DNA from 3 places in the Rhizobium sp. 62_C5_N11_2 genome. Region 2 is predicted to be linked to each of the others. Evidence: predicted binding sites of a transcription regulator. Region 2 holds the regulator's gene; each other region holds the start of a gene.

Region 1 (9,917 bases), on a different contig from region 2:
GCGTTGGTTTGGTCATGGACGTTGCTGATATGGAAAAGTTGATGGCCTTCATGCAGACCAAGGCAGCGGCCGATGCGATGGCGAATGATGGTGTCTTGCCCGAGACCATGGTGTTCCTCGTGCAATCGTAAAACGCCTCTCAACCAAACCTGGAAATGCAACGCGGGAGGATGATATGACGACGTTATTCGTAAGGCACGAGGTCTCCGATTACGCCGCCTGGCGCAAGATATATGATGCGTTTTCGCCGGTGCAGAAGGCCAATGGGGTGACGGCGCAAGCCGTTTATCGAGCCATCGACAATCCGAACGATATTACCGTCACCCACGAGTTTGCCACGCTTGAAGCGGCGCAAACGTTCAGCAAGCTGGACGAGCTGAAGACGGCGATGCGCACGGGAGGCGTGCTCGGCGCGCCGACCGTGTGGTTTACCAACAAAGCATGAAATAGAGCCAACGACCTCCGCCGCTGCAACCGGAGGCCAGGTTGCAGTCGCGCTCGGCACATGACATGGAAGCCGAGCAGTGCGCTCTTGCGCCGATTGCCAACCTTGGTGGCAGTTGCAGGCGAACTGCGCAAATTTGTCCGAACTCCTATTGTCCGTTCCTGATGTCGCGCAGAAGATCCAGGCCGCGCTGGTATTTTTCCGTTTTCTTGCCAGCTTGTTCGGCCTGCCGGAGATTATCTTCGAGATCGGCCCGTTTGACGGGCAAGGCCAGCGGGTTTGATGCCGCACGTCTGACGAAGTCGTCATCCGGCTCGTCCGGCCGCCTTGTCAGAGCATTCACCGCCGAGATGATCGCCGGCGGAAAGCCTTCTTCCCTCAGCCTGTCGAGCGTCCAGCCGCTTCCCTTCTCGACGACGTCATGAAGATAGGCGACCGTTCGCGTCTCGTCACCGGAAACCAGAAGGGCTACCCGCTGGCAGTGCTCGAAGAACGGCCGGCCGGTTTTGTCCGCCTTACCTTCATGGGCCGTAAGAGCAATCTGGATGGCATGGTCGAGATGCTGCATGGCGATCACGGTCCCTCGGTCTTCCTGATCTTCCGTCGGGAAGGCTTTTCGCCCGTCGTCATCTCGATGCCAGGGACGGGAGCCACGGCGGCCTGGACAGGCCTCGCCGGCCGCCGATCGAGATCGCCGCTCTCACCGGCGCCTTGAAGCAGCGCTGCATCATCCCTATCGTCTTCATCGAGCAGGTTCTGCAGCGTCTCATGCTCATCCTCGCCGGCAAGTTCGTCGCAGGCTTGAAGCCAATGGCGCTCGTCGGCGCCATCCGGGCGGCCCTCGGCCTCCCAGATCTCGTAGGCACGGCGACGGATCTGCTCGTGCTTGTCTATAGCCATGATCGCCTCCAGGGGCATTTGATGAGCCATCCGAGGAACGGGCCCAGTCGCTTTCACGGCGTGTTGACGGTTGGAAGAAAATCCTCCACCTGTTTGCGCTTGCCCTTCGAAAGCGTCTCCACCCGTTCCTTCCAGAACCGCTCGGCCTCGGGTGGATCCTCATCCCATTGGCGAACATCGGTGATGTTGTCGTCGATCATGGACCGACGGTGGCCGCCAAGGCTGAGATATTCTTTCGCAAGCTTCAGGCTTGGGGTTTCAGTGCCGCTATCGCGATCTGATGTCGAACTCACGTTGCGCCGGGCATTTTCCAATGCTCGCTTGCGATCGGTCTCGGCTCGCTCCGTATCGGCGGAACGAGCGTCATCTGTCCCGCTCTCGGGCGGCACGTTGGATCTGGAAGTCATCATGGATCACCTCTCGATGTTGTGATCCAATAACCTTTGCAAGCAGTGAGAGTTCCGCGTGGGTTGCGATTGATTTGAGCGGGCGATCGAGCCGCACCGTCCGGGCGGCAATCAATGAACGGCCATACTCACCATTCGATAGGGGTGCACGGCCTCGAATTGCGAGATCATCGCCGTCGCCTGCTGAAATACGAGCTCGGCATTTTCTGGATCGTCACGGGCGAGTTCATCGGCATTGACGCGGATCGCTTCGGCCATGTTGTTGGAAAGTGCGGCGAAATGCGTATTGCCTTCGACATAGGCCTCACGCGCCGTGTCCTCCAGCGTTCGAGCGATATCGACGAGGATTTCCTCGCGTTCCTCGATACTGAGGTCTTTGATTATATTGGTCTTCTCTTCCATGTCACTCACTCCAAAAGACGTGGGACGCTGCTCGAGCTCATTAAGCCTCGATCATCAAAGAGTTGGGAACGCCGAAATCCGGATTCAAGTTCAGTATAGCTCGAACTCGCCTCCGGTACGGCGCCATCGCCTTCATCATTCGAACGCGGGAGCCGATTTTCTGTTCCCTGACAGGCGTTGGCACTCACGGGCAGGGAGTGCTAATTTTTCTTTCATCCCTCTTGAATTGCAAAGCCGTCGAACCAAATCATTCTCGCACGGCTCGCGGCTCGCGCGCTGCGCACCCGCCCGGATTGGTCATCCGGTCCGGCTAGGGAACAACGTCATCATTGTTTGTCGATGGAGGAAGACATGTCGTTCCGACCGCTTCATGACCGCATTCTCGTCCGCCGGGTCGATTCAGAGGAAAAGACCAAGGGCGGCATCATCATTCCCGATACCGCCAAGGAGAAACCGCAGGAAGGCGAGGTCATCGCCGTCGGCCCCGGCGCACGCAACGACGCCGGCCAGATACAGGCGCTCGACGTCAAGGCCGGCGATCGCATCCTATTCGGCAAATGGTCCGGTACCGAGATCAAGATCAACGGCGAAGACCTGCTGATCATGAAGGAAAGCGACGTGATGGGCATCATCGAAGCCCAGGGCGAAAAGAAGCAGGCCGCATGAGATCCCTGCGGACATCAGTCAATGCAGGGCAGGAGCGCATCAGCTTTTCATGGAAACGCAGAACCGCTCCAAGCTTTTATTTCTGACGCAATTCCGAACGGAAAAACCGCTACGCACTTTTCCTGGAATTGCTCTGGCTGCCTATGAAGGAGTGAGGACATGGCTGCTAAAGAAATCAAATTCAGCACCGAAGCCCGCGAGAAGATGTTGCGTGGCGTCGACATCCTGGCCAACGCCGTGAAGGCGACCCTCGGTCCGAAGGGCCGCAACGTCGTGATCGACAAGTCGTTCGGCGCCCCGCGCATCACCAAGGACGGGGTTTCGGTCGCCAAGGAAATCGAACTCGAAGACAAGTTCGAGAATATGGGCGCCCAGATGGTCCGCGAAGTTGCTTCGAAGACCAGCGACATTGCCGGCGACGGCACCACCACCGCAACGGTGCTGGCCCAGGCGATCGTCAAGGAGGGCGCCAAGGCAGTTACCTCAGGGATGAACCCGATGGACCTGAAACGCGGCATCGATCTTGCGGTCGCCGCCATCGTCGCGGAACTGAAGGCCAATGCCCGCAAGATCTCAAACAATTCCGAAATCGCCCAGGTCGGCACGATCTCCGCCAATGGCGATGCCGAAATCGGCCGCTTTTTGGCGGAAGCCATGGAAAAGGTCGGCAATGATGGCGTCATCACCGTCGAAGAAGCCAAGACCGCCGAAACCGAACTCGAAGTTGTCGAAGGCATGCAGTTCGATCGCGGCTATCTCAGCCCCTACTTCGTGACTAATGCCGACAAGATGCGGGTGGAGTTCGAAGACCCTTATATCCTCATCCACGAGAAGAAGCTCTCGAACCTGCAGTCTATGCTGCCGGTTCTCGAAGCCGTCGTCCAGTCCAGCAAGCCGCTGCTCATCATCGCTGAAGATGTCGAAGGCGAAGCCCTCGCAACGCTCGTCGTCAACAAACTGCGCGGCGGCCTGAAGATCGCCGCCGTCAAGGCGCCCGGCTTCGGCGACCGCCGCAAGGCCATGCTCGAAGACATCGCCATCCTGACCGCCGGCACCGTCATCTCCGAAGATCTCGGCATCAAGCTCGAATCCGTCACGCTCGACATGCTCGGCCGTGCCAAGAAGGTGTCGATCGAGAAGGAGAACACCACAATCGTCGACGGTTCGGGCGCCAAGACGGACATCGAAGGTCGTGTGGCCCAGATCAAGGCTCAGATCGAAGAAACCACCTCCGACTACGACCGCGAGAAGCTGCAGGAGCGCCTTGCCAAGCTCGCGGGCGGCGTTGCCGTCATCCGCGTCGGCGGCTCGACGGAGGTCGAGGTGAAGGAGAAGAAGGACCGCGTCGACGACGCGCTTCACGCAACCCGCGCGGCGGTCGAGGAAGGCATTCTGCCGGGCGGCGGTGTGGCGCTGCTGCGCGCCGTCAAGGCGCTCGACGCCGTCAAGACCGCCAATGGTGACCAGCGCGTCGGTGTCGACATCGTTCGCCGCGCGGTCGAGGCGCCGGCTCGCCAGATCGCAGAAAACGCCGGCGCGGAAGGCTCGGTCATTGTCGGCAAGCTGCGCGAGAAGAGCGAGTTCTCCTACGGCTGGAACGCTCAGACGGGCGAATATGGCGACCTTTATGCACAGGGCGTCATCGATCCGGCCAAGGTGGTTCGCACCGCGCTGCAGGATGCGGCCTCCATCGCCGGCCTTCTCGTCACGACGGAAGCCATGATCGCCGAGAAGCCCAAGAAGGACGCGCCGCCGCCAATGCCCGCCGGCCCCGGCATGGATTTCTAAGGCGTTTGCCGGCCCGCCGGCCTCGCCGGGCGGGCCTCATCCGAGGGAATAGAGATGGTTCAAACGATCAAAAACCGATCGCAGGTGCCGCTGGACTCCCGCGATCTTGAAACCTGCCAGCGCGTCTTCGACAGGCTCAGCGCCGATTACGGGGTGGCAAGGGACAGCGACGAAGCCGAACGAATGGCGAGCATCGTCATCGAGCTCTACCGACAGGGCGTGCGCGACCCCGATCACCTGCAGTCGATGGTCGAGGCGGCCCGCGGCCTCTTCGAAGCGAGCGAGCGCCCGCCTACTGCTCCGGGAATTTGACCATGGTGCCGCCGCCGGTCGCCTGGTCCGTCGGGAAGACCTCTATCCTGGCGACGTCGACGAAGACGGGAAGCTCGATGGCGTTGGAGATGATCGAGGCGATGTGGGAAGGCTGGATCGGACGGTAGCCGTCATAAAGCAGGGTCCGCGCCTGGTTGCCCGCTATTGCGGTTCGATAAAGCTCCGTCTGGACTCGACCCGGCACCACCTCGGTCACGCGAACCGAGGTCCCGAGCAGGTCGCAGCGCAGATTGTCGCAAAACAGGCTGAGCCCGGCCTTCGACGGGCCGTAGGCCGCCATGTTCGGATAGGGTGCCTGGCCGCCGCTCGAACCGATATAGATCAGGTGGCCGCGCTTTCGCTCGACCATAGCAGGCAGGAATGCGCGGGTCAGATGCATCGGGGCTTTGAGATTGATGTCGATCATGGCATCGATCTCGGACGGTTCGATCTCGCTGAATGTCGCCCGTGTCGAGAGAATGCCGGCATTGTTGACCAGGATGTCGACGTCTGTTCCGTGAAGCTGCTTGACGATTTCGGCGGTATCGCGCACATCGGCACGGACCGGCTTCGCCCCGCTTTCCCGCGCCAATTCCTCGAGCGCCTCGGCGTTTCGGCCAACGGCATAAACCGTCAGCCCCATCTCGCGTAGTTTGCCGACGGTGGCGCGACCGATGCCGCTCGTCGCACCGGTGACCAGGGCAACCTGATAGGGCAGCGGCTCAGACATAGATGTAGCCTCCGCTGACGACGACGTTTTCGCCGGTGGCATAGGTGTTGCGGCTCGATGCCATCATGACAATCCACTCCGCCATTTCGACCGGCTCGGCTGCGCGGCCAAGCGCGCTGGCCTTGGCCAGTTCCGGAAGAAATCCCAGCTCCCTGGCGCGATCCGTCGCAAAACCGGCAGGAGCGACGGAATTGACAAGGATCTGGTCCTTGGCGCATTCCTGGGCAAAAGATTTCGTCAGACTGACGACAGCCGCCTTGGTTGCGGCGTAATGCGCATTCTGGGGATGAGCCTTGAAAGCATCGACCGAGGTCACGTTGACAATCCGCCCGGTAACCTCGGGCGCGTTCACGTGCTGGCGCATATGAAGAACGGCGGCCACCATCATATGATAGGTACCCTTCACGTTGATCGCATTTTCGAGGTCCCATTCCTCGTCGGTGATCTCGAGGATAGGGCGTCTCGGATAGATGGCGGCGCTGTTGACGAGCACGTGAATCCGACCGAGCTTGCCGGCGATCTCATTGAACCCGCGATGAGCCGTTTCCGCCCGGGAAATGTCGGCAACCGCCGTTTCCACCTCGGCGCCCAGAGCGCGAAGCGCATCGGCCGAGACGCCGAGCAGCTGCTCGTTGCGATCGATGAGCCCAATCCTGGTCGCCCCATGCGATATCATCAGCTTGGCCGTCGTCAATCCGAGCCCGGAAGCGCCGCCGACGATGATTGCGGTCTGGTTCTTCAAAGTTCCACCTCAGTATTTTCAGTTACGCCACTAGCATTGTATGTTATCACTTATATGCCAACTTCGACAAAGCTCAAGTGCATTCTGAAGGTCTCGAAATGATTCCACGCCTCCGGCCGAACGGTTCAATCCCCCTTCCCGCTGTGGGATTCTTCCAGCGGCTCATCGAGGCAGGGTTCGATGGCGACATCGAAACCGGTGCGGCGAGCCGGACCGTTTTTTCGACCGACAATTCCATCTATCAGATCGAGCCGACCGGTATCCTCTTCCCCAAGGGCATCGAAGACCTGCAGATTACGGCGGCCGTGCTGTCGGAACCGGCCTTTCGCGGGATCACTGTCGCCCCGCGCGGCGGCGGAACCGGCACGAACGGTCAATCCCTCACGTCGGGCATCGTCGTCGACTGCTCGCGACATATGAATTCCATTCTCGAGATCGACCCGATCAGGAGAATTGCGCGGGTCCAGGCGGGTGTGGTCAAGGATCAGTTGAACCGGGCGCTGAAACCCTACGGCCTGTTTTTTGCGCCTGAACTCTCCACCTCCAATCGCGCCACCATCGGCGGCATGGTCTCCACCGATGCCTGCGGCCAGGGTTCATGCCTCTACGGCAAAACCAGCAACCATGTGCTGGGATTGCGCATCGTGCTTGCGAATGGGACCGACTGGTGGTCGCGCCCGCTCGATCCTGAGGTACTCGCGGAGATCGCCGGGCGACAGGACCGTGTCGGCGAAATCCACAGGACGGTCGACCGCATCGCGCGCGAAAAACGCGACCGGATCGCCGAGATTTTTCCGAAACTCAACCGCTATATGACCGGTTACGACCTCGCTCACATCCGGCGGGACGACGGACGCTTCGACCTCAATGCCATCCTCTGCGGCTCGGAGGGAACGCTGGCGATGATCGCCGAAGCCGAACTCAACCTTCTGCCAATCCCCGCCCATGCGGCATTGATCAACATTCGCTACGGGGACTTCAACACCGCATTGGAGGATGCCCGCACGCTTGTGGCACTCAAGGTCGCCTCGGTGGAAACGGTCGATGAGAAAGTTCTCGGGCTCGCCAGGGGCGACATCGTTTGGACGGGCATTGCCCGCTTTTTTCCCGACAATGCAGGCGGAACCACGAACGGCATCAATATCGCCGAAGTGCTCGCCGACGATGAGGCTGAACTCGAACGCAAACTGGCCGAGGTGACCGCCGCGCTTGCCACGGGCGCGAATGCCCGTCACCTGGGTTATACGATCGCGCGGGATCATGCCGATGTCGAGGCGATCTGGTCGATGCGCAAACGGGCGGTCGGCCTGCTCGGCAATGTGGACGGACCGGTCAGGCCTGTCGCCTTCGTCGAGGACACCGCCGTGCCGCCGGAAAACCTCGCGGCCTATATCCGCGAATTCCGCGCATTGCTTGATGGCGCGGGCCTTTCCTACGGCATGTTCGGCCATGTCGATGCCGGCGTCCTGCACGTGCGGCCTGCCCTCGATCTCACCCGCGATGACCATGTCCGGCTGGTCCGGGAGGTCAGCGACGCCGTCGTGGCGCTGACGCGTAGATATGGCGGCGTGCTCTGGGGGGAGCACGGCAAGGGGGTACGTTCCGAATATGTGCCTGAATTCTTCGGCGACCTCTATCCCAGCCTGCAGGAGATCAAACGGGCTTTCGATCCGGAAAACCGCCTCAACCCTGGCAAGATCGCAACGCCTTCCAGCGGCCAAGAGCTGCTGAAGATCGACGAGGTTCCGCTGCGGGGAGACGTCGACCGCATCATCGGCAACGAGATCCGCGCAGCCTTCGACAACGCTGCCTATTGCAACGGCAACGGCGCCTGTTTCGATTTCGACGAAACGAGCCCCATGTGCCCCTCCTACAAGGCGACACGCGATCGGCGTTTTTCGCCCAAGGGCCGCGCCGCTCTGATGCGGGAATGGCTGAGGCAGCTTGCCGAGAAGGGCATCGATCCCCGCCAGGAGGCAAAACGCCTGCGGCAGAGCGTTCCGCTCGCGAGCTTCGCGCGGCGTGTCTTCAACTCCCTGAACCCTCAAAATCGGGACGACTTTTCCCACGAAGTCCGCGCTTCGATGGACACCTGTCTGGCGTGCAAAGCCTGCGCGGGACAATGTCCCGTAAAAGTCAGCGTCCCGGCCTTCCGCTCCAAATTCCTGGAACTTTACTACGGGCGCTACCTCCGTCCGCTGAAGGATCCGCTGGTAGCAGCCATCGAGACCACCCTGCCCCTGGTCCATCGGATACGGCCGGCCTACAACCTGGTCGTCGGCACGCGAGCCGGCAGGATGATGATGCGCGTTGCCGGACTGACGTCCCTGCCCCACCTGCCGCGGCTCTCTCTGGCGAAGGAGGCCGCCCGCCTTGGCGTGCCGCTTGCGACCCCTCGGCGGATCGAGGCATTGTCGCCGCGTGAGAGGGAGCAGAGCGTCATCTTCGTCGCCGATGCGTTTACCGCCTATTTCGATCCTGAGGTCGCTCTCGCCGCGATCGGGCTTGCGCGGAAAATGGGGCTTTCGCCGTTCCTCGCCGCGTCCCACGTCAATGGCAAAGCCCTGCACGTTCATGGCTACCTCGGACGTTTCGAGGCTGCGGCCGGGCGGACCGCGCACTATCTTCAGCAGTTGAATGACGCGGGCGTGGCGCTTGTGGGGCTCGATCCGTCGATGACGCTTGCGTTCCGCAGCGAATACAAGGGGGTGCTGAAGGCGAGCATCCTCCTTCCGCAGGAATGGCTGGCCGCCAACCTCGGCCGCCTTGCCGCATCACCCTCCGCCGCCAAAGGCAGGAGCTTCCGGTTGATGGCCCATTGCACCGAACGCACCAATGCGCCCGCCTCCATTGCGCAATGGAAACAGGTGTTCGGCAGCCTCGGCATCGACCTTCAGGCAGCAGAAACGGGTTGTTGCGGAATGGCCGGTACCTTTGGCCACGAGGCCCGCAATCGACCGATCTCCGAGCGCCTCTATGCGATGAGCTGGAAGCCGGAGGTCGATGCCGCCGGCGACAACGACAGTCTCATGGCCACCGGATATTCATGCCGCTCGCAGGTGAAGGAAATCGACAACAAGCGCCTCCCGCACCCCTTTCAGGTCATCGATAAGATAATGTCTGAAAGAGCCGACATTCCGCAATCAGACGTGGCATGATATGTGATATGTGCTAAATTTGATCGTGAAAATCGGAGCAAACCAGTGTCAATCATCACGCAACGAGGCAATCTCGCGGAAATCGTCGTTGCGAAGCTGATGGAACGGATCGACTCCGGTCTTTATGCTCCCGGCGAGAAAATTCCGTCAAGTGCCCAGCTGTGCGAAGAGTTCGGCGTGTCCCGAACCGTCATTCGCGAGGCGCTCACCTCTCTCAAGGTTGGCGGACGTGTGACCGCGCGACAGGGTGCCGGCGTCTACGTGAGCGACAAGGACGCAAAGACCCTCAATTTCGAAATCAGCCGCATCGAGGACATTCGCTCCGCGATGCAGATCCTGGAATTGCGGCTCGGCGTCGAGATACAAT
Region 2 (9,917 bases):
AGCCGGCCGGTCAGGCCGTCCAGCAGGCGGTGTCGGCTGTTGCCGCCGCAAGGCCTGCAAGCTTTGGCTCGCCGCTCTTCGGTTCGCCGCTCGATAGCCGCTTTACCTTCGACACCTTCGTCGAAGGCAGCTCGAACCGGGTCGCGCTTGCGGCGGCAAAGACGATCGCGGAAGCCGGTCAGGGCGCCGTGCGCTTCAACCCGCTCTTCATCCATTCGACCGTCGGCCTCGGCAAGACCCACCTGCTGCAGGCGGTCGCCAATGCGGCAGTGCAGAACCCGCGGGCGCTGCGCGTCGTCTATCTGACGGCCGAATATTTCATGTGGCGCTTCGCCACCGCGATCCGCGACAATGATGCGCTGACGCTGAAGGATTCGCTGCGCAACATCGATCTCCTGATTATCGACGACATGCAGTTCCTGCAGGGCAAGATGATCCAGCATGAATTCTGCCACCTCCTGAACATGCTGCTCGACAGCGCCAAGCAGGTCGTCGTTGCCGCCGACCGTGCGCCTTGGGAGCTGGAGTCGCTCGATCCCCGCGTTCGCTCGCGCCTGCAGGGCGGTGTCGCGATCGAACTCGACGCGCCGGATTACGAGATGCGTCTCGAAATCCTCAAGCGTCGCCTTGCTGTAGCCCGGCTCGAAGATCCGTCGCTCGAAATTCCCGCCGAGCTGCTCCAGCACGTCGCTCGCAACGTCACGGCCAGCGGCCGCGAACTTGAAGGCGCCTTCAACCAGCTGGTCTTCCGCCGCTCCTTCGAGCCGAACCTGTCGATCGAACGCGTGGACGAACTGCTCGCCCATCTGGTCGGCTCCGGCGAGCCTCGCCGTGTGCGCATCGAGGATATCCAGCGCATCGTCGCAAGACACTACAACGTCTCGCGTCAGGAACTGGTCTCAAACCGCCGCACTCGCGTCATCGTCAAGCCGCGCCAGATCGCCATGTATCTGTCGAAGACACTGACGCCGCGCTCCTTCCCGGAGATCGGCCGCCGTTTCGGCGGGCGCGATCACACGACCGTGCTGCATGCCGTGCGCAAGATCGAGGAGCTGATTTCGGGAGACACCAAACTTTCGCACGAAGTCGAGCTTCTGAAGCGCTTGATCAACGAATAATCGACGGGTTTTCTTAAGGATTCAACGGCTGGAAGCGATTCCGGCCGTTTTCCTTTATAAGTTTTTTATTCTATACCTCCCGCGCATTACGTGCATGTCAAAGACTGAAGCGCCAAAACGGCGCGTGGGAGGAATGAATGAGTTTTGAAAAGATCGCCGTTCTCGGCCTGGGCAAGGTCGGACGGCTGGCGGCGACGCTTTTGCATGAAGGCGGCTTCGAGGTCATCGGCGTCGACGCGCAATTGCCGCTTAGCGACGTCCCCTTCAAGTGCCGCACCGGCGACATCTCCGATCCCCAAGTGATCGGCGAACTGCTCTCGAATGTCGAGGCTGTGCTCTCCTGCCTGCCCTATCATTTGAACATCGAGCTGGCGCGCGCCGCCCATCTTGCCGGCATCCACTATTTCGATCTGACCGAAGACGTTCCCACAACCAATTTCATCATCGAGCTGTCGAAGACCGCCCGCGGCCTGATGGCGCCGCAATGCGGCCTGGCGCCGGGTTTTGTCGGCATCGTCGGCGCAAGCCTGGCCGACGGCTTCGATCGCTGCCGTTCGATCCGCATGCGCGTCGGCGCCCTGCCGCAGCATCCGACCGGACTGCTCGGCTACGCCTTCAACTGGTCGCCCGAGGGCGTCGTCAACGAATATCTGAACGACTGCGAGGTCATCGAGGGCGGTGTGCGCAAGCTCGTCTCGCCGATGGAATGGCACGAGACCGTCTATGTCGGCGGCGTCAAGCTCGAAGCCTTTACGACGTCGGGTGGCCTTGGCACCATGTGCGATACGATGCTCGGCAAGATCGACAATCTCGATTACAAGACCATGCGTTATCCCGGCCATATGGAGCTGATGAACTTCTTCTTCCATGAGCTATTGATGCGCGACAAGCGCAAGCTCGCCGGCGAGATCCTGACCAATGCCAAGCCGCCTGTTGAAGACGATGTCGTCTATGTCCATGTCGCTGCCGAAGGCAGCGAGAATGGCAGCCTGCGCCGCAAGGAGTTCGTGCGCGCCTATTACCCGATCGAGATTGCCGGCGCGCGCCGCACGGCGATCGCCTGGACGACGTCAGCCTCCGTCGTCGCCGTCATCGAGATGGTCCGCGACGGCCTGCTGCCGGCAACCGGCTTCCTGCACCAGGAGCATATTCCGCTGGAGATGTTCCTGAAAACGCCAACTGGCAGCCTCTTCAAGGCGGGTGCGACCAGCCACCGCTGAGACACACTTTTCGGCGCGGCGACAACATCGATGCCGCCGCGCTGCAATTCCGCTCGTCGTATTGACGTCAGCAGGCGAGATCGGCGACGACGGAATCGAGGATCAGCATGCCGGACGGCGTGCAGCGCAGGCGTGAATTGCCGATCCGCTCGATGAATTTGTGTTCGAGCAGGAATTCCTCGCGTTTCGGATCGAGGTCGCGGCCCGAAAGCTGCTGCCAGCGGGCAAGATCGACGCCTTCCCTGAGCCGCAGCCCCATCAGCAGCAGCTCGTCGGACTGTTCCTCGAAGCCGAGCCGCTCCTCGTCGAGAATGCCGTGCCCGTCACGCTCGACCATGTCGAGCCAGGTTTCCGGCTTGCGCTCGGTCGCCGTCGCGAGCTTCTCCGGGCCACGCGTCAACCGGCCATGGGCGCCTGGACCGATGCCGGCATAATCGCCGTAGCGCCAGTAGGTCAGGTTATGCCGGCTTTCAGCCCCCGGCCGGGCATGATTGGAAACCTCATAGGCCGGCATGCCCTCGCGCGCGGTGATCTCCTGCGTCGCCTCGTAGAGCAGCGCCGATTGCTCGCCGTCCGGTACGATCAGCTTGCCGGCCTTGTGCAGGCCGTAGAAGGGCGTGCCTTCCTCGATGGTCAACTGATAGAGCGAAAGATGGTCGACCGCGTAGGAGATCGCCTCCTTCAGCTCCTTTTCCCATTCCTCGACCGTCTGGTCGGGCCGGGCATAGATGAGGTCGAAGGACATGCGCGGAAAAATGTCGCGGGCCAGCCTTATTGCCTTCAGCGCGTCGGCGACATCATGCAGCCGGCCGAGGAATTTCAGATCCCGGTCATTCAGTGCCTGCACGCCGAGCGAGACGCGATTGACGCCGGCCGCCCGATAGCCGCGGAAGCGTTCGGCCTCGACGCTCGAAGGGTTGGCCTCCATGGTGATCTCGATACCGGCAGGCACATGCCAGTGCCGTGCAATGCCGTCGAGAATGGCCGAAACCGTTTCCGGCTTCATCAGCGAGGGGGTGCCGCCGCCGAGGAAGATGCTCGTCACCGTCTTCGGCCCGCTCATGGATCGGACCGTCGCCATCTCCGTCAGGAAGGCTGATGTAAAGCGCTCCTGATCCACCGGCTGGTGGCGCACATGGCTGTTGAAGTCGCAATAGGGACACTTCGCCGCGCAGAAGGGCCAATGCACATAGACGCCGAAGCCCGGCTCGCCGGTATCGGGCAGCAGGGCCGCGTCGCGCGAGATGCTTGGCGTGTCGAGATTGACCACGGACCGACCTTATGCCTCCAGGCAGGTTTCGACAAAGAGTTTGAAGGCGCGGGCCCGGTGCGACAGCGCTTGCGGCTTGCCGACATTCCAGCCGTGTTTTTCCTCGCCGCTCATTTCGCCGAAGGTGATGCCGTAGCCCTCAGGCTGGAACACCGGATCGTAGCCGAAGCCCTGGGTGCCGCGCGGCGGCCAGACGACGCTGCCTTCCACCTCGCCGCGGAACAGCTCCGTGTGCCCATCCGGCCAGGCGAGGCAGAGCACGCTGATGAAACGCGCCGTGCGCTGTTCGGACTTTGTCGCGCCCGCATCCTGCAGCGCCTTTTCCACCTTGGCCATCGCCATGTCGAAATCGCGCGTGCCGTCGGCCTTCTCCGCCCAATTGGCGGTGTAGACACCAGGATCGCCGCCGAGTGCGTCGACCACCAGCCCGGAATCGTCCGAAAGCGCCGGCATGCCGGCGGCATTGGCCGAGGCGACCGCCTTGATCGTCGCATTCTCCTCGAAGCTCGTGCCGGTCTCATCCGGTTCGACGAAGTTCAGCTCGGCGGCCGATTTGGCGGTGAAGCCGAGCGGCCCGATCAATTCCTGGATCTCGCGGATCTTGCCGGCATTGTGGCTGGCGACGACGATGGTCTTCGTTTCAAGCTTGCGCATTCAGATATCCTGTTCGATGCCCCAGATTTTAGCCTCCGCGCATTCCAGGCTGTTGCCGGCCGGATCGCGGAAATAGATCGAGCGGCCGCCGTTCGGCCAGCGCACCTCGGATTCGATCGCGACACCCGCCGCCGTCAGCCGTTCGGCCATGGCATCGATATTGCGGCCGGACACCCGGAAACAGGCATGGCCCTGGCCGGTCGTGCCATGCGGCGGCACCTGCAGTGCTTCAGGCGCCGGCGGCTTCACCGTTTCCTCGGGATTGAAGATCAAGAGAACGCCTGGCCCGCAGCGGAAGAAGACATGCCGATTGGCGGCGCGGGCGATCTTTTCAAGTCCGAGAACGTCTTCGTAGAACGTCTCGGCCTGGTCGAGATCCCGCGCATAGAGCGCCGTTTCCAACATGCCTTCCAGCATGGGGTTCATCCTTCGACGGCTTGCTTCTGCAGCGCCACGAGTTCGCCGATGCCGTTTCTGGCAAGCTGCATCAGCGAGGTGAATTCGCCTTCGCTGAACGGCGTGCCTTCGGCCGTGCCCTGGATCTCGACGATCCCGCCGGTTCCCGTCATGACGAAGTTCGCATCGGTCTCGGCCGAGGAGTCCTCGAGGTAATCGAGATCGATCACCGGCTGGCTGGCGAAGATGCCGCAGGAGATGGCGGCGACGTGATCCTTCAGGACCCGGTCGACCTTGATCATGTTGCGGCTTTCCATCCATTTCAGGCAGTCGTAAAGCGCGATCCAGCCGCCGGTGATCGAAGCGGTCCGCGTGCCGCCATCGGCTTGGATGACGTCGCAATCGAGCGTGATCTGCCGTTCGCCGAGCGCCTGCAGGTCGACGACGGCACGCAGTGACCGGCCGATCAGCCGTTGGATTTCCTGTGTGCGGCCGCCCTGCTTGCCAGCGGCGGCCTCGCGCTTCATGCGTTCGCCGGTCGCCCGCGGCAGCATGCCGTATTCGGCCGTGACCCAGCCCTTGCCGGTATTGCGCAGCCATGGCGGCGTCTTTTCCTCGAGGCTCGCCGTGCAGAGCACATGCGTATCGCCGAACTTCACCAGGCAGGAGCCTTCCGCATGCTTGGAAAAATTGCGCTCGAACGAGACCTTGCGCATCTGGTCGATTTTTCTGCCTGAAGGCCGCATTCTTATCTCCTGGAGTTTATTTGACCGCTTCTACGATTGGCGGCGCTCATTTGCAAATTCCCTTTTGCCACGGGTGCGAGTTTGACTTACTTTTCGGGAAGTATCATCAGCGCGGGTTCGAAAGCTTCATGGGCATCAGGTCGACGTCGGTTTCGGATGCCGTAGCTGCGCTGGACGAGCGCTCCAGGGAAATTTTTCGTCGCATCGTCGAAGGTTATCTGGAAAGCGGCGAGCCGCTCGGTTCGCGCAACCTGTCCCGGCTGCTGCCGATGTCGCTGTCGCCGGCCTCGGTGCGCAACGTCATGAGCGATCTCGAAGAGCTCGGCCTGATCTATTCGCCGCATGTCAGCGCCGGCCGGCTGCCGACCCAGATCGGCCTGCGCTTCTTCGTCGATGCCTTCATGCAGGTCGGCGACCTCTCCGCCGAGGAGCGCGCCAACATCGACCGGCAGGTGCGGGCCGAAAGCGGCGGTAACCCCGTGGAATCGATGATGAACGAGGCAAGCCGCATGCTATCCGGCATTTCGCGGGGTGCCGGCCTTGTCATCACCTCGAAAAGCGATCCGGTGCTGAAACATGTCGAGTTCATCCGGCTCGAACCGACAAAGGCGCTCGCCGTGCTCGTCGGCGATCACGATCAGGTGGAAAACCGCATCATCGAGCTGCCGGCGGGTGTCACCTCCTCGCAGCTGACGGAGGCGGCGAATTTTCTCAATGCCCACATGTCCGGCCAGACCCTGCCGGAGCTTCGCAAGCAATTAAGCCGGCTGAAGGACGACGTCCGCCACGAGCTCGATGCCCTGTCGCGCGATCTCGTCGAGCGGGGCATCGCTGTCTGGTCCGGCAGCCCGGACGAGGGAAAGCCCGCTCAGCTGATCATCCGTGGCCGCGCTAACCTGCTCGAGGGCCTGGCCGGCGCCGAGGATCTCGACCGGCTGCGCCTGCTGTTCGACGATCTCGAGAAGAAGGACAGCCTGATCGAGATCCTCAATCTCGCCGAAAGCGGTTCGGGGGTGCGCATCTTCATCGGTTCGGAAAATAAGCTCTTCTCGCTGTCCGGCTCGTCGCTGATCGTCGCGCCCTATCGTGACGATGATGATCGCATCGTCGGCGCCGTCGGCGTCATCGGCCCGACGCGGCTCAATTATTCCCGTATCGTGCCAATGGTGGACTATACAGCCCAGCTCGTCTCCCGCCTTTCGCGCAATCAGCTTTGACACAGCAGCTATCAAGTGTGCGGAATTTTCGCTTCTTTGTCACGCAGACTTGATTTTTTTCGGTCAAACCTCGATATCGGGCGCATCTGAAGACACCAACCGGAGACCGTCATGACCGATGACACGACGAAAAACGGACCTGACGCAACTGCGGCCGATGCCGCAGCCGACGCTGCCGCCTACGTCGAGAACGAAACTGCGCAGCAAGAGCCCGCCCAGCCGGACCCGATCGAGCTTCTGAAAGCCGAAAACGGCGAACTGCGCGACCGCTATCTGCGCCTTGCTGCCGAGATGGACAATCTGCGCCGCCGCACCGAACGCGAGGTGAAGGATGCCAAGTCCTATTCCGTCGCGGGTTTCGCGCGCGACATGCTCGCCGTCTCCGACAATCTGCGCCGCGCCCTTGATGCCATCTCTCCGGAGACCAAGGCTGCGGCCGATGCCGGCCTGAGCACGCTGATCGAGGGTGTCGAGATGACCGAGCGCGCCATGCTGTCGGCTCTCGAGCGCCACGGCGTCCGCAAGCTGGAGCCGGTTGGCCAGAAGTTCGATCCGAATTTCCATCAGGCGATGTTCGAGGTGCCGAACCCGGACGTGCCGAACAACACGGTCGTCCAGGTCGTGCAGGCAGGCTTCACCATCGGCGAGCGCGTGCTGCGCCCGGCCATGGTCGGCGTCGCCAAGGGCGGCCCGAAGCCGGCCGAAGCCGAAACCAACTCTGTCTTCGACGAGAAGGACGCCTGATATCATTTCCCTCTCCCTCGGGAGAGGGAGGCCAAAGGATCAGATGCGGGCGAAGCGTTCGATCAGCAGATCGAAGAAGCCGTCCGCATCGACATAGCGCATGACCCTGGCATTGCGCTTGCGCTCGGTCACATGCCACCAGTCGACGACCGTCATGCCGACGGTGAGTTCGGACTGGACCTCGATCTCGACATTGCAATCCCGGCCCTGGAAAAGCTCCGGCTTCAGCAGGTAGGCGACAACGGTCGGGTCGTGCAGCGGCCCGCCGTCGGAACCGTATTTCTCGATGTCGAAGCGTTCAAAGAATTCCAGCATCTCGACCATGGCCTTTGCCGGCGCCGTGCCGATCTCGGCCATGCGTTTCACCCGGTCCTTGCGGGTCAGCAATTGATGCGTCACGTCAAGCGGCATCATCACGATCGGAACGCCTGAGCGGAAGACGATGTCGGCGGCCTCGGGGTCGACATAGATGTTGAATTCGGCCGCCGGCGTGATGTTGCCGCCCTCGAAGAAGCCGCCGCCCATCATCACCAACTCGCGGATGCGGGGGACGATGTCGGGCGCCTTCTGGAAGGCTATGCCGATATTGGTGAGCGGCCCGAGCGTGCACAGCGTTACCGTGCCCTCCAGCTCGCGGCGCAGCGTCTCGATGATGAAGTCGACGGCATGGCCGGGCTGCAGCGCCATCGTCGGCTCGCTGAGTTCCGGACCGTCGAGGCCGGTCTTGCCGTGCACATGTTCGGCGGTTACCAGCTTGCGGGCGATCGGCGCATCGGCGCCGGCAAAAACCTTGGTCTCCGTCCGGCCGCAGAGCTCGCAGACGATGCGCGCATTGCGGCTGGTGAACGAAAGCGGCACGTTGCCGGCGACCGTGGTGATCCCCAAAACCTCCAGCTCATCGGGACTGCCGAAGGCAAGCATGATGGCGGCCGCGTCGTCCTGGCCGGGATCCGTGTCGATGATGATCTTTCTTGCGCTTGCCATTCCGATCGTTCCATCCTCGCACTGCGTGTTATCGGCATGCACCGATTTCTTCACTTCCCGTCACAAATCAGCACATTCCGCGCGGGCACGTTTTGATGCGAGGCAGCGGAGGCTTTGTCAAGGAAAGAGCCGGGCCGCCACCACCTCAAAATTGAGAGGGCGCGCCGACAGGTCGCGCCCACGCCTTGCAGCGCCGGGCTCTTCTCCCCATATTAGCGGCATCCGGATGCTGCGTTTGAGGTCCGGGATGGTCGCTTGCGTCAAGGACTTGAAAAGAGATGAGCCGCATTACCCCTTTCGCCAGCCCCCTGCTTCTGGGCTTCGATGCCATGGAAAAGACGCTCGAGCGCATTTCCAAGGCGAGCGACGGATATCCGCCCTATAATATCGAACGCATCGGCGCCGACAGCGGCGCGCCGGAACGTTTGCGCATCACCCTTGCCGTGGCCGGCTTCAGCGAGGAGGAACTCGATGTCTCCATTGAGGAGAACCAGCTTCTGATCCGCGGCCGCCAGGTCGAACAGGGCGAGCGGGATTATCTCTATCGCGGCATCGCCGCCCGCCAGTTCCAACGCACCTTCGTTCTTGCCGACGGCATGCAGGTGCTCGGCGCCGGCCTGAAGAACGGTCTGCTCTCCGTCGATCTAATTCGTCCGGAACCTGCGAGAATGGTCAAGAAAATTAACATTTCGGTCTCACAGTAGCACAACGGTTTGTCGAACCGTTGGTCCCTTCTCCCGGAGGAACAGGAATGTTGATGAAAGAAGCCACGTCTCACTTGACCAAATCCGAGCTTGCCCATATCGGCAACGGCGAGGTCGCCTATATCAGAAAAATGCGGACCGATGAGGTCGCCAAGTGCTTTCCCGAGGCGCCGGATATCGATCCGACCGTCGATCTCTGGGCACTCTTCGGCGCCGACGGCACGCCGATCCTTTTGACGGACAACCGCTCCAGCACCTTCTTCAAAGCTGCCGAGGACGAGTTGAAGACGGTCAGCCTGCACTGACCGTCAGTTAGCGTCCGTCGCGTTTCAGCGCTCGTCCGGTGCGTGGCCGCTTATCCGATTTCGCTGCGGTTGAGGCTGCTTGTCGCGACCTATGCGCGGAGCCTCCTTTCGACGCCTTATGTGCGAAGACGTTGAAAATTCCAGGATTCGGTAGCACCTGTCACCAGGCCTATCGAGGGCAACTATGAGCCAGAGGCGGCCGACGAGTCGTGCTGGTTGCGGTCGTCGACGCGCGGAACGTTACTCAAACAAAAGCTCCGGCAAACAGCGTCGGTCAATCAACGGCCGGCGAAACGCTGTCTCGCGGCGTCGGTTACGGGTGTATAGAGGGCAACGCGTGTCCCCTCGGGATCGGAAATCTGCACTGTCCGATTGCCCCAAGGCAAATCCTTGGGGGCGTGCACGACCGTGACCTGGTCCTTGAGCCGTGCGAATTCCGCATCGACGTCCGATACCATGAACTCGAGAATGGCCGTCCTGTTGGCCCCGGGCTCCGCACTGCCTTCGCTGAACAAGGCCACGGTTTCCGCGCTGCCTATTGCGAGGCTCGCGCCGGGGG
Region 3 (9,917 bases), 550 kb from region 2:
GTTTCGATCCGCTCGAAACGCCGCTGTTCGAATATACCGATGCGCTCGGCAAGTTCCTGCCTGACAGCGACCGGCCGAACGAGGGCGTCTTTTCGCTGCAGGACGATGACGAACAATGGATGTCGCTGCGTTACGACCTGACGGCGCCGCTCGCCCGTCATGTCGCCGAGAATTTCAACGAGATCCAGTTGCCCTACCGCACCTATCGCGCCGGTTACGTCTTCCGCAACGAGAAGCCAGGCCCCGGCCGCTTCCGTCAGTTCATGCAGTTCGATGCCGATACCGTCGGCGCGCCCGGCGTCCAGGCCGATGCCGAAATGTGCATGATGATGGCCGATACGCTGGAAGCCCTCGGCATCAAACGTGGCGACTATGTCATCCGCGTCAACAACCGCAAGGTCCTGGATGGCGTGCTCGAGGCGATCGGTCTCGGCGGCGACGACAAGGCCGGCCAGCGGCTGAACGTGCTGCGCGCCATCGACAAGCTCGACAAGTTCGGCCCGGAGGGCGTGGCATTGCTGCTCGGCCCCGGCCGCAAGGATGAATCCGGCGACTTCACCAAGGGCGCCGGGCTTAACCAGGAGCAGATCGACAAGGTGCTGTTCTTCGTCGGCATCAAGGACTATGCCGAAAGTGCCGCCCGCCTCGCCGAGCTCGTTGCCGGAACCTCCAGGGGTGGCGAAGGCGTCGAGGAGCTGAATTTCATCGGGGCTCTCGTCGCGAGCGCCGGCTATGGCCCTGACCGCATCAAGATCGACCCCTCCGTCGTCCGCGGCCTCGAATATTATACCGGCCCGGTCTATGAGGCCGAACTGAGCTTCGACGTCACCAATGAAAAGGGCGAAAAGGTCGTCTTCGGTTCGGTCGGCGGCGGCGGTCGTTATGATGGCCTCGTCTCGCGCTTCATGGGTCAGCCGGTTCCGGCGACCGGCTTTTCGATCGGCGTCTCCAGGCTGATGACGGCGCTGAAGAACCTCGGCAAGCTCGGCGCCAGTGAGGTCATCGAGCCGGTGCTGGTGACCGTCATGGACGGCGATGTCGAGGCGATGGGGCGCTATCAGAAGATGACGCAGGAACTGCGCGCCGCCGGCATTCGCGCCGAGATGTTCCAGGGCAACTGGAAGAAGTTCGGCAACCAGCTGAAATATGCCGATCGCCGCGGCTGCCCTGTCGCCATCATCCAGGGCGGCGACGAGCGCGCCGAAGGCGTCGTGCAGATCAAGGATCTGATCGAAGGCAAGCGGCTCTCCGGCGAGATCGAAGACAATGCCAGCTGGCGCGAAGCGCGCGTGGCGCAGGAGACGGCGCCGGAAGCCGACCTCGTCGCCAAGGTGAAGGAGATCCTTGCTGCGCAGGCCGAGGATCGAAAGAGGGCGGGCGGCAATGTCTGAGGCATTTCCGACACGCTCTTTGCCTATCGTTCGGAGGCCCGCATGCCTCTGATCAACCTCCCCGAATTCTCCAACGACCTGCTTGCCGAATTTGTCGCGCGCAATGCCGAGCGCATCGATACGCCTGTCATTCAGCCGGCCGAACCTTTCCTTGATATCGCCGGCGAGGATCTGCGCCGCCGCATCTTCATGACCGAGAGCGAAACCGGCGCCAGCCTCTGCCTGCGTCCCGAATTCACCATCCCCGTCTGTCTGCGCCACATCGAGACGGCGACCGGCACGCCGAAGCGTTATGCCTATCTCGGCGAGGTTTTCCGCCAGCGCCGCGACGGCGCCAACGAATTCTATCAGGCCGGCATCGAGGATCTTGGCGATATCGACCTGTCAAACGCCGACGCCCGCGCCATCGGCGATGCCACCGGCATTCTCGCCCGCCTGCTGCCGGGCCGCCGCCTGGCGGTGACGCTGGGCGACCAGGCGGTGTTCGAGGCGGTCGTCCAGGCGCTCGGCCTGCCGCTCGGCTGGCAGAAGCGGCTGATCCACGCCTTCGGCAATATGACCCAGCTGGAAGCGCTGCTTGCCAGCCTCGTCAGCCCGCAATTCGTCACCGGGCTGGACGACGATATTGCCAGGCTTGTCGCATCGGGCGACGAGCAGGCGCTGGTCGCCCATCTCGAGCGGGAGATGCAGAAGACTGGCTATTCGACGAATGCCGGCCGTTCGGCCCTGGAGATTGCCCGACGGCTCAAGGAAAAGCTTATCCTGTCCGAAACGCGCCTCGACGACGCGGCCTTCCACGTGCTGGAAGAGTTCCTGTCGCTTGACGTGCCGCTCGTCAATGCGTCCGCGGCCCTTGCCGGTTTCGCCGATGCTGCCGGGCTGAAACTCGGCAACGCCCTCGCGCGCTTCAATGGCCGGGTCGCAGCACTTTCCAATGCCGGCGTCGATCTTTCCTGTCTCGACTATCGCGCCGCCTTCGGACGGCCGCTCGATTATTACACCGGCCTCGTCTTCGAGGTGACGGTGGAAGGCTCGACCGCGGTGCTCGCCGGCGGCGGCCGCTTCGATCGGCTCCTGACTTTCCTCGGCGCAACGGACCGCATTCCGGCCGTCGGCTTCTCCTTCTGGCTCGACCGTATCGAAACCGAAAGGGCAGCCGCATGACCATCACCATCGCGCTTCCCTCCAAGGGCCGGATGAAGGAGGACGCTTCGGCGATCTTCGAACGTGCCGGCATGACGATCTCGGCGGTTGGCAACGATCGCTCCTACCGCGGCCGCGTCGAAGGCTGGGATGATGTGGAGATCGCCTTCCTCTCGGCTTCCGAAATCTCCCGTGAAATCGGCAACGGCACCGTCGATTTCGGTGTCACCGGCGAGGATCTGATGCGGGAAGGTTTTGCCGAGGTCGATAAGCGCGTCGAATTCTGCGCCCGGCTCGGCTTCGGCCATGCCGATGTCGTCGTTGCCGTGCCGGAGATCTGGCTCGATGTCGACACCATGGCCGATCTCGTCGATGTCGCCGCCGATTTCCGCGCCCGCCACTCCAGGCGCCTTGCCATCGCCACCAAATACTGGCGGCTGACCCAGCAGTTCTTTTCGAGCCAGCACGGCATCCAGCTTTATCGCATCGTCGAAAGCCTGGGCGCCACCGAGGGGGCCCCCGCGTCCGGCTCGGCCGATATCATCGTCGATATCACCTCCACCGGCTCGACGCTGCGCGCCAACCATCTGAAGGTGCTCCAGGACGGCGTCATCCTGCATTCGCAGGCCTGCCTAGTACGCGCCCGCAAGGAAAGCCATGCCGGCGAACCGGCTGTGCAGGCAATCATCGAGGCAGTGCGCGACGCCCTCTAGCTAGTGCCATTCGAAAAGCATGCAAAAACCCGCCGTCGGATGACGGCGGGTTTTCGCATTTATGGGAGGATGTCTGCTGGTATCAGGCGGCTGCGTAGGAGCCGCGGCGTGCGTCGATCGAATAGGCGCCGGCACCGACGGTGGCGAGTAGTATGTACGCGCCGGCCAGCGTGATATTCTTCATGACCATGATCTGGTTGAGAATGTTCACGAGTTCCGTACCACTCGCGTAGGGCAGGTGGAAGGCAATGCCCGTGAAGACACAGAAGGCGGCGAGCAGCCAGCCGGCAATGCGGACCTGGAAGCCTGTGAGAACCGCAAGCCCGGCCAGCAGTTCGAAAAGGCCTGCGACATAGGCCAGCAGGGTTGCTGCCGGTAGGCCGGCACCAGCGATCATGCCCGCAGTACCGGCAGGATCGGTGAGCTTCATGAAGCCGGAAAGAATGAACATGAAAGACAGAAGAATGCGGGCAATCAGGATGATGACGTTGGACATGGATGTTGTCTCCGTTTGAAGGACTCTGGAGATCTGGGTGCCCCGGCACCGGATGGACCTCGGATGTCACCTATGTCGCCTTTTTCTTGCTTTATGGAAAGATAAACGGAAGCGGACAGTTCGTTCAATAATATGGAACGATGATCGGCCATCGCTTGCCTTTGTGAAGCCTCGTCTCCTATGGTCGGCTGATAACATGGAGGCTCCGATGGCAGATCTTTCCGCATTTCCGATCACGACGCGCTGGCCGGCTAGAAATTCCGATATCATCCAGCTCTATTCCCTGCAGACGCCGAATGGGGTGAAGGTCTCCGTCGCCCTCGAAGAGCTCGCTCTCGCCTATGAGCCGCATTATATTTCCTTCGCCGCCAACGAGCAGAAGTCGCCAGAATTCGAATCTCTCAATCCGAACGGCCGCATTCCGGCGATCATCGATCCAAACGGTCCCGACGGGAAGCCGATCGGTCTTTTCGAATCCGGCGCCATCCTGCTTTATCTCGCGGAAAAAACCGGCAAGCTCATCCCTGCTGATGCTGCCGGTCGCTACGAAACCATCCAGTGGGTGTTTTTCCAGATGGCGGGTATCGGCCCGATGTTCGGCCAGTTCGGACATTTCCACAAATTCGCTGCCGACAAGGTCGCCAACAACGCCTACCCGGTGGAGCGCTATCGCGATGAATCCAAACGCTTGCTCGGCGTGCTCGAGGGCCGGCTGAAGGGTCGTCAGTGGATCATGGGCGATCAGTATACGATCGCCGACATCACCACCTTCACCTGGGTTCGCGGCGCCGATGTCTTCTATGGCGGTCGCGAGGTGCTCGAATATGCGAAATTCCCCGCCGTCTCGGACTGGCTGGAGCGCTGCATCGCCCGTCCGGCAAGTGCCAGGGGCCTCAACATCCCGGTCAAGCCGGAGTAACCAACAGATCGCTGGAAAGTAGAAAGGCCGCCCTCGAAGACGTCGGGAGCGGCCGTTGATTTTGCTCTTCCGGCCTATCGCCGGCTCCTGCACAACTCTTTAGATCGGAACCGATTTAAGGAGTTTGCAGCAATTTGCGGGCTACAGCGACTTTTGCGCATCTGAAAAGACGCGCGGCGCTGTCGTGATCTGGCTTGCCCCTTCCAGCTTGAAGCGTGGAAAGATGAAGACGCCAACCATGCTGCCGCTGTATTTCTGCTCAAGCCCGTTCGACTCGCCCATGCAGAACAGCGGCTGGCGGAAGCCGTTCGGCATGATGATCGTCGTCGAAAAACAGAAGGAGGAGCAGAGCGTCGCCGCCTGCTCAAACAGCTCCAATATGTGGCTGCGCTCCTTGGCGTCGTAGCAGCGGATCAGGCTTAAGAGTCCACATTCCTGTGCGGCAAGGCCGTGCAGCATCGCGCTCCATTCGCCGAGACGGAGCATCCCGCTCGAAAAATCTCCAGTCCAGGCTTCGGAAACGGAAAACTGCGCCAACATCTCGTGATTTTGATTGGCGTCATCAAGCGAGCCGGGCGTCAAGGGTGCGGCTGCATTGGCTCTGGCGATCTTAAACAAGGCGTTCCCCAGTTCGGATGCGGCTATTCCGCCGCACGCTCGGCAAACACAAAGAAACAGGATCACGCAGCAGCGGGCATGATGCCCGCGCTTACCTCCGGCGATGATTGCCACGGCCATCTGGCCTCCGTAACCGGAGCCCTTCGAAGCCGAACGTTCACGCATCGCCTTCCGCGCTCCGGTCTCGTCTATTGGCGAAAAATTATCGCCGGGCGCGCTTTAATTGCAGCGCGGATTTATAGGGGCTTTTGGACAAACGGCAACGGCTTTTTAAGGGGTATTCGGATTCGCATCCTTTCACGGGATGTCTGCATTTGCGCGCGATTTCGCGAGAAACAGCATCGGAAGATCATCCTTGAGGGTTTTGGAAGCGTTTTCACTCCGCGTCAGGCCGGAAATCTTGCCGCAACACTGTGTTCTCTCGCATGTTGGCAAGCTGAGAAAGACGCGGGCAGCGCAAGCCTGGCGCAAGCTTCGCGCCGCGGAGTCGGCAATAGGAGCCAGGCAAACGTTTCATCGCTATGCCAATTGGGCCGGGCGTCGAATCGCTTTGGACAAAAGAAAGGGCGACCCGAGGGCCGCCCTTCCTGTTCCGGATACCGGAATGGTGGTCAGTGATGGCTTTCGCCGATCACATCATGTCCATACCGCCCATGCCGCCCATGCCGCCCGGCATGCCAGCTGGGGCATCCTTCTTCGGCAGTTCGGCGATCATGGCTTCGGTGGTGATCAGCAGCGATGCGACAGAAGCGGCGTTCTGCAGCGCCGTGCGAACGACCTTGAGCGGGTCGACGATACCCATGGCGATCATGTCGCCATATTCGGATGTCTGGGCGTTGTAGCCGAAGTTGTCTTCGTTCTTGTCGAGGACCTTGCCGACAACGATCGAGGCTTCGTCGCCTGCGTTTTCAGCGATCTGACGAACGAGCGACTGCAGGGCGCGGCGAACGATGTTGATGCCGGCTTCCTGGTCGTCGTTTGCACCCTTGACGGTGATCTTCGTGGAGGAGCGGAGCAGAGCGATACCGCCGCCGGGGACGATGCCTTCCTGAACAGCAGCGCGGGTCGCGTTGAGCGCGTCGTCGATGCGGTCCTTCTTTTCCTTCACTTCAACTTCCGTCGAGCCGCCGACGCGGATGACGGCAACGCCGCCAGCGAGCTTGGCAAGGCGTTCCTGCAGCTTCTCGCGGTCGTAGTCGGAGGTGGTTTCTTCGATCTGAGCCTTGATCTGGGCAACACGGCCTTCGATGTCGGTCTTGGCGCCCGAACCGTCGACGATCGTGGTGTTTTCCTTGGAGATCGAAACCTTCTTGGCACGGCCGAGCATGTCGAGCGTGACGGATTCGAGCTTGATGCCGAGATCTTCAGAGATGACAGTGCCGCCCGTCAGGATGGCGATGTCTTCGAGCATGGCCTTGCGGCGATCGCCGAAGCCGGGCGCCTTGACGGCAGCGATCTTGAGGCCACCGCGCAGCTTGTTGACGACGAGCGTTGCGAGGGCTTCGCCTTCTACGTCTTCAGCGACGATGAGGAGCGGCTTGCCGGTCTGGACGACAGCTTCGAGAACCGGGAGCATCGACTGCAGGTTCGAGAGCTTCTTCTCGTGAAGGAGAATGAAGACATCTTCGAGGTCTGCGATCATCTTTTCCGGGTTGGTCACGAAGTAGGGGCTGAGGTAGCCGCGGTCGAACTGCATGCCTTCGACGACTTCGAGTTCGGTTTCGGCGGTCTTGGCTTCTTCAACCGTGATGACGCCTTCGTTGCCGACCTTCTGCATGGCTTCAGCAATGTCGAGACCGACCTGCTTGTCGCCATTGGCCGAAATCGTGCCGACCTGTGCAACTTCTTCCGAGGTGGAGATCTTCTTGGCCTTGGCCTGGAGATCCTTCACGACGTCAGCAACAGCAAGATCGATGCCGCGCTTCAGGTCCATCGGGTTCATGCCGGCGGCAACGGCCTTGTTGCCTTCGCGAACGATCGCCTGGGCAAGAACGGTTGCAGTCGTGGTGCCGTCGCCGGCGATGTCGTTGGTCTTCGAAGCAACTTCGCGGACCATCTGGGCGCCCATGTTTTCGAACTTGTCTTCGAGTTCGATCTCCTTGGCGACCGAAACGCCGTCCTTGGTGATGCGCGGAGCGCCGAAGGACTTGTCGATGATGACGTTACGGCCCTTCGGGCCGAGCGTGACCTTCACTGCATCGGCGAGAATGTCGACGCCACGCAGCATCTTTTCGCGCGCGGTGCGGCCAAACTTGATTTCTTTAGATGCCATATTCTTAACTCCTGAATTCGAGTTGTTCGGGCAAAGAGCCCGTCAGCCATTTCGGGAAAGCAGGTCGGCCGATCAGCCGATAATGCCCATAATGTCGGCTTCCTTCATGATCAGAAGGTCTTCGCCGTCGATCTTGACTTCGGTGCCGGACCACTTGCCGAACAGGATGCGGTCGCCAGCCTTGACGTCGAGTGCGACAACCTTGCCGGACTCATCGCGCGCGCCGGAGCCGACGGCGACGATTTCGCCTTCCTGCGGCTTTTCCTTGGCGGTATCGGGAATGATGATGCCACCCTTGGTCTTGGCTTCGGACTCAACGCGGCGAACAACGACGCGGTCGTGAAGGGGGCGGAAGTTGGTGCTTGCCATTGTCTAATCCCTCGATCGAATGACATTCGCGGACCGGAGTGGCCCACATGGATAGGTGTTAGCACTCCCTTGCGGTGAGTGCTAGCGACGAGCATTTAGGGATGGCTCCGAAAGGAGTCAATGAGAGCAATCACGAATTTTTGCGCCGGAATTGTGAAGAGGCCGGAGAATAGTCGGAGATTGCGGCCGAAACCCGGCGCAGCCGTACCCCTCCGCCTCGGGATGGGATCGTCAAGCTTTGCCCATCCACTCCCGCCGATCGCCGGTCGAAATCTTCCCATTGGCCGGCAGCAAAGAAAATGCCTTGCCATCGCCTTGCGCCTTTGCAATGTCACCGGTGACTGAAGCAAATCGGGAAATCGGAATGGCGAAGCGGATAGAAAACTTCTCGGAGATAACAAGTCACTATGATGTGGTGCTCTGTGATGTCTGGGGCGTCGTTCACAACGGCGTCGATCCGTTCCCGAAGGCGGCAGCCGCCCTTGAAGCGGCACGCGAGAGTGGCGTCGCCGTCGTCCTCATCACCAATTCGCCGCGTCTTTCCTGGCAGGTGGTCGAGCAGCTGCGCCAGATCGGCGTTCCCGACAGCGCCTATGACAGGATCGTCAGTTCAGGCGACGTCACTCGCGGTCTGATCTCCGAAGGGCCGAAGACGGTCTTTCTGCTCGGTCCCGAGCGCGACACCCCGCTCCTCGACGGCCTCGACGTCGAGCATAAGCCCGCGGGCGAAGCGCAATCGCTGGTCTGCACCGGCTTTTACGACGACGAGACCGAGAAGCCGGAGGATTACACCGATATGCTTCTCGACTTTAAAGCCCGCGACGTGCCGATGATCTGCGCCAATCCCGACCTCATCGTCGAGCGCGGCCATCGCATCATCCCCTGCGCCGGCGCCATGGCCGCCTATTACGAACAGCTCGGCGGCAGCACCCGCATCGCCGGCAAGCCGCACCGGCCGATCTACGAGGCGACGCTGGCCGCTGCCCGCGAGCTTCGCGGTGATTTCCCCGTCGACCGAGTGCTGGCGATCGGCGACGGCATGCCGACCGATGTGCGCGGTGCCTTGAATTATGGCCTCGACCTTCTTTACATCAGCGGCGGTATCCACGCCAAGGAATACACCCTCAACGGCGAAACAGACGAGGCGATCCTCAACGCCTATCTCGAACGGGAAAAAGCCGCGCCGAAGTGGTGGATGCCACGCCTTGCATGAAGAGAAGCCAGCCGATGACCGTCTTCCACCGCAATGAAACCCGGGAACCCTTGCCCGCCCATCTGAAGGGCGGCGTCATTGCCATCGGTAATTTCGACGGCGTGCACCGCGGCCATCAATCGGTGCTGAGCCGCGCGCTCGAAATCTCCAAGGCGCGCGGTATCCCCGCTTTGGTGCTGACCTTCGAGCCGCATCCGCGCACGGTCTTTCGGCCGCAGGCGCCGGTCTTCCGCCTGACGCCCGCGCCGCTGAAGGCCCGCATCCTGGAAACGCTGGGTTTCAGCGCCGTCATCGAGTATCCCTTCGACTACGAATTCTCGCAGCGCTCGGCCGATGATTTCATCCATTCGATCCTGAAGGATTGGCTCGGCGCCTCCGAAGTCGTCACCGGCTTCGATTTCCATTTCGGCCGCGGCCGCGAGGGCGGTCCCGCCTTCCTGATGAATGCCGGCCATAGCTACGGCTTCGGCGTCACCTTGATCGATGCCTTCCGCGACGAAAACGCCGATGTCGTCTCTTCAAGCCATATCCGCGCGCTCCTGAAGGAGGGCAGCGTCAGCGAAGTCGCCGGCATGCTGGGCTACCGCTACACGGTGGAAGCCGAGGTGATCGACGGCGAAAAGCTCGGCCGCCAGCTCGGTTTTCCAACAGCCAACATGCGCCTGCCGCCGGAGGTCGATCTTGCCGCCGGCATCTACGCCGTCCGCTTCCGCCGTCAGGACGGCACGCTCCACGATGCCGTCGCAAGCTACGGCCGCCGGCCGACGGTGACGGAAAACGGCG

The links. The regulator HrcA, encoded in region 2, represses chaperone genes, less so after heat shock. The targets are predictions, from matches to a motif close to GTTAGCACTCNCNNNNNGNGAGTGCTAAC.
Region 1: a site for HrcA is predicted at 2,331-2,359, ahead of groES (co-chaperone GroES). Genes of this name have one in related genera too.
Region 3: a site for HrcA is predicted at 7,979-8,007, ahead of groES (co-chaperone GroES). Genes of this name have one in related genera too.

What each region holds. Positions count from the first base shown of each region.
Region 1 covers NZ_JBPWPW010000002.1:941,366-951,282, reverse strand. The annotation lists gene AB8B31_RS28165 (hypothetical protein) at 1-131, shown strand, start outside; gene AB8B31_RS28160 (hypothetical protein) at 176-445, shown strand; gene AB8B31_RS28155 (HD domain-containing protein) at 594-1,013, opposite strand; gene AB8B31_RS28150 (DUF2934 domain-containing protein) at 1,019-1,345, opposite strand; gene AB8B31_RS28145 (hypothetical protein) at 1,399-1,755, opposite strand; gene AB8B31_RS28140 (hypothetical protein) at 1,864-2,154, opposite strand; gene groES (co-chaperone GroES) at 2,506-2,820, shown strand; gene groL (chaperonin GroEL) at 2,980-4,608, shown strand; gene AB8B31_RS28125 (hypothetical protein) at 4,663-4,920, shown strand; gene AB8B31_RS28120 (SDR family oxidoreductase) at 4,901-5,650, opposite strand; gene AB8B31_RS28115 (SDR family NAD(P)-dependent oxidoreductase) at 5,643-6,392, opposite strand; gene ydiJ (D-2-hydroxyglutarate dehydrogenase YdiJ) at 6,491-9,550, shown strand; gene AB8B31_RS28105 (FadR/GntR family transcriptional regulator) at 9,596-9,917, shown strand, end outside.
Region 2 covers NZ_JBPWPW010000001.1:332-10,248, forward strand. The annotation lists partial or broken gene dnaA (chromosomal replication initiator protein DnaA) at 1-1,118, shown strand, start outside; gene AB8B31_RS00010 (saccharopine dehydrogenase family protein) at 1,256-2,338, shown strand; gene hemW (radical SAM family heme chaperone HemW) at 2,406-3,608, opposite strand; gene rdgB (RdgB/HAM1 family non-canonical purine NTP pyrophosphatase) at 3,618-4,262, opposite strand; gene AB8B31_RS00025 (VOC family protein) at 4,263-4,688, opposite strand; gene rph (ribonuclease PH) at 4,685-5,404, opposite strand; gene hrcA (heat-inducible transcriptional repressor HrcA) at 5,533-6,621, shown strand; gene grpE (nucleotide exchange factor GrpE) at 6,733-7,365, shown strand; gene AB8B31_RS00045 (nucleoside hydrolase) at 7,405-8,349, opposite strand; gene AB8B31_RS00050 (Hsp20 family protein) at 8,628-9,053, shown strand; gene AB8B31_RS00055 (DUF1150 family protein) at 9,101-9,358, shown strand; gene AB8B31_RS00060 (VOC family protein) at 9,637-9,917, opposite strand, start outside.
Region 3 covers NZ_JBPWPW010000001.1:546,284-556,200, forward strand. The annotation lists gene hisS (histidine--tRNA ligase) at 1-1,391, shown strand, start outside; gene AB8B31_RS02720 (ATP phosphoribosyltransferase regulatory subunit) at 1,434-2,555, shown strand; gene hisG (ATP phosphoribosyltransferase) at 2,552-3,247, shown strand; gene AB8B31_RS02730 (DoxX family protein) at 3,330-3,743, opposite strand; gene AB8B31_RS02735 (glutathione binding-like protein) at 3,952-4,662, shown strand; gene AB8B31_RS02740 (hypothetical protein) at 4,804-5,280, opposite strand; gene groL (chaperonin GroEL) at 5,912-7,552, opposite strand; gene groES (co-chaperone GroES) at 7,625-7,921, opposite strand; gene AB8B31_RS02755 (TIGR01459 family HAD-type hydrolase) at 8,286-9,134, shown strand; gene AB8B31_RS02760 (bifunctional riboflavin kinase/FAD synthetase) at 9,149-9,917, shown strand, end outside.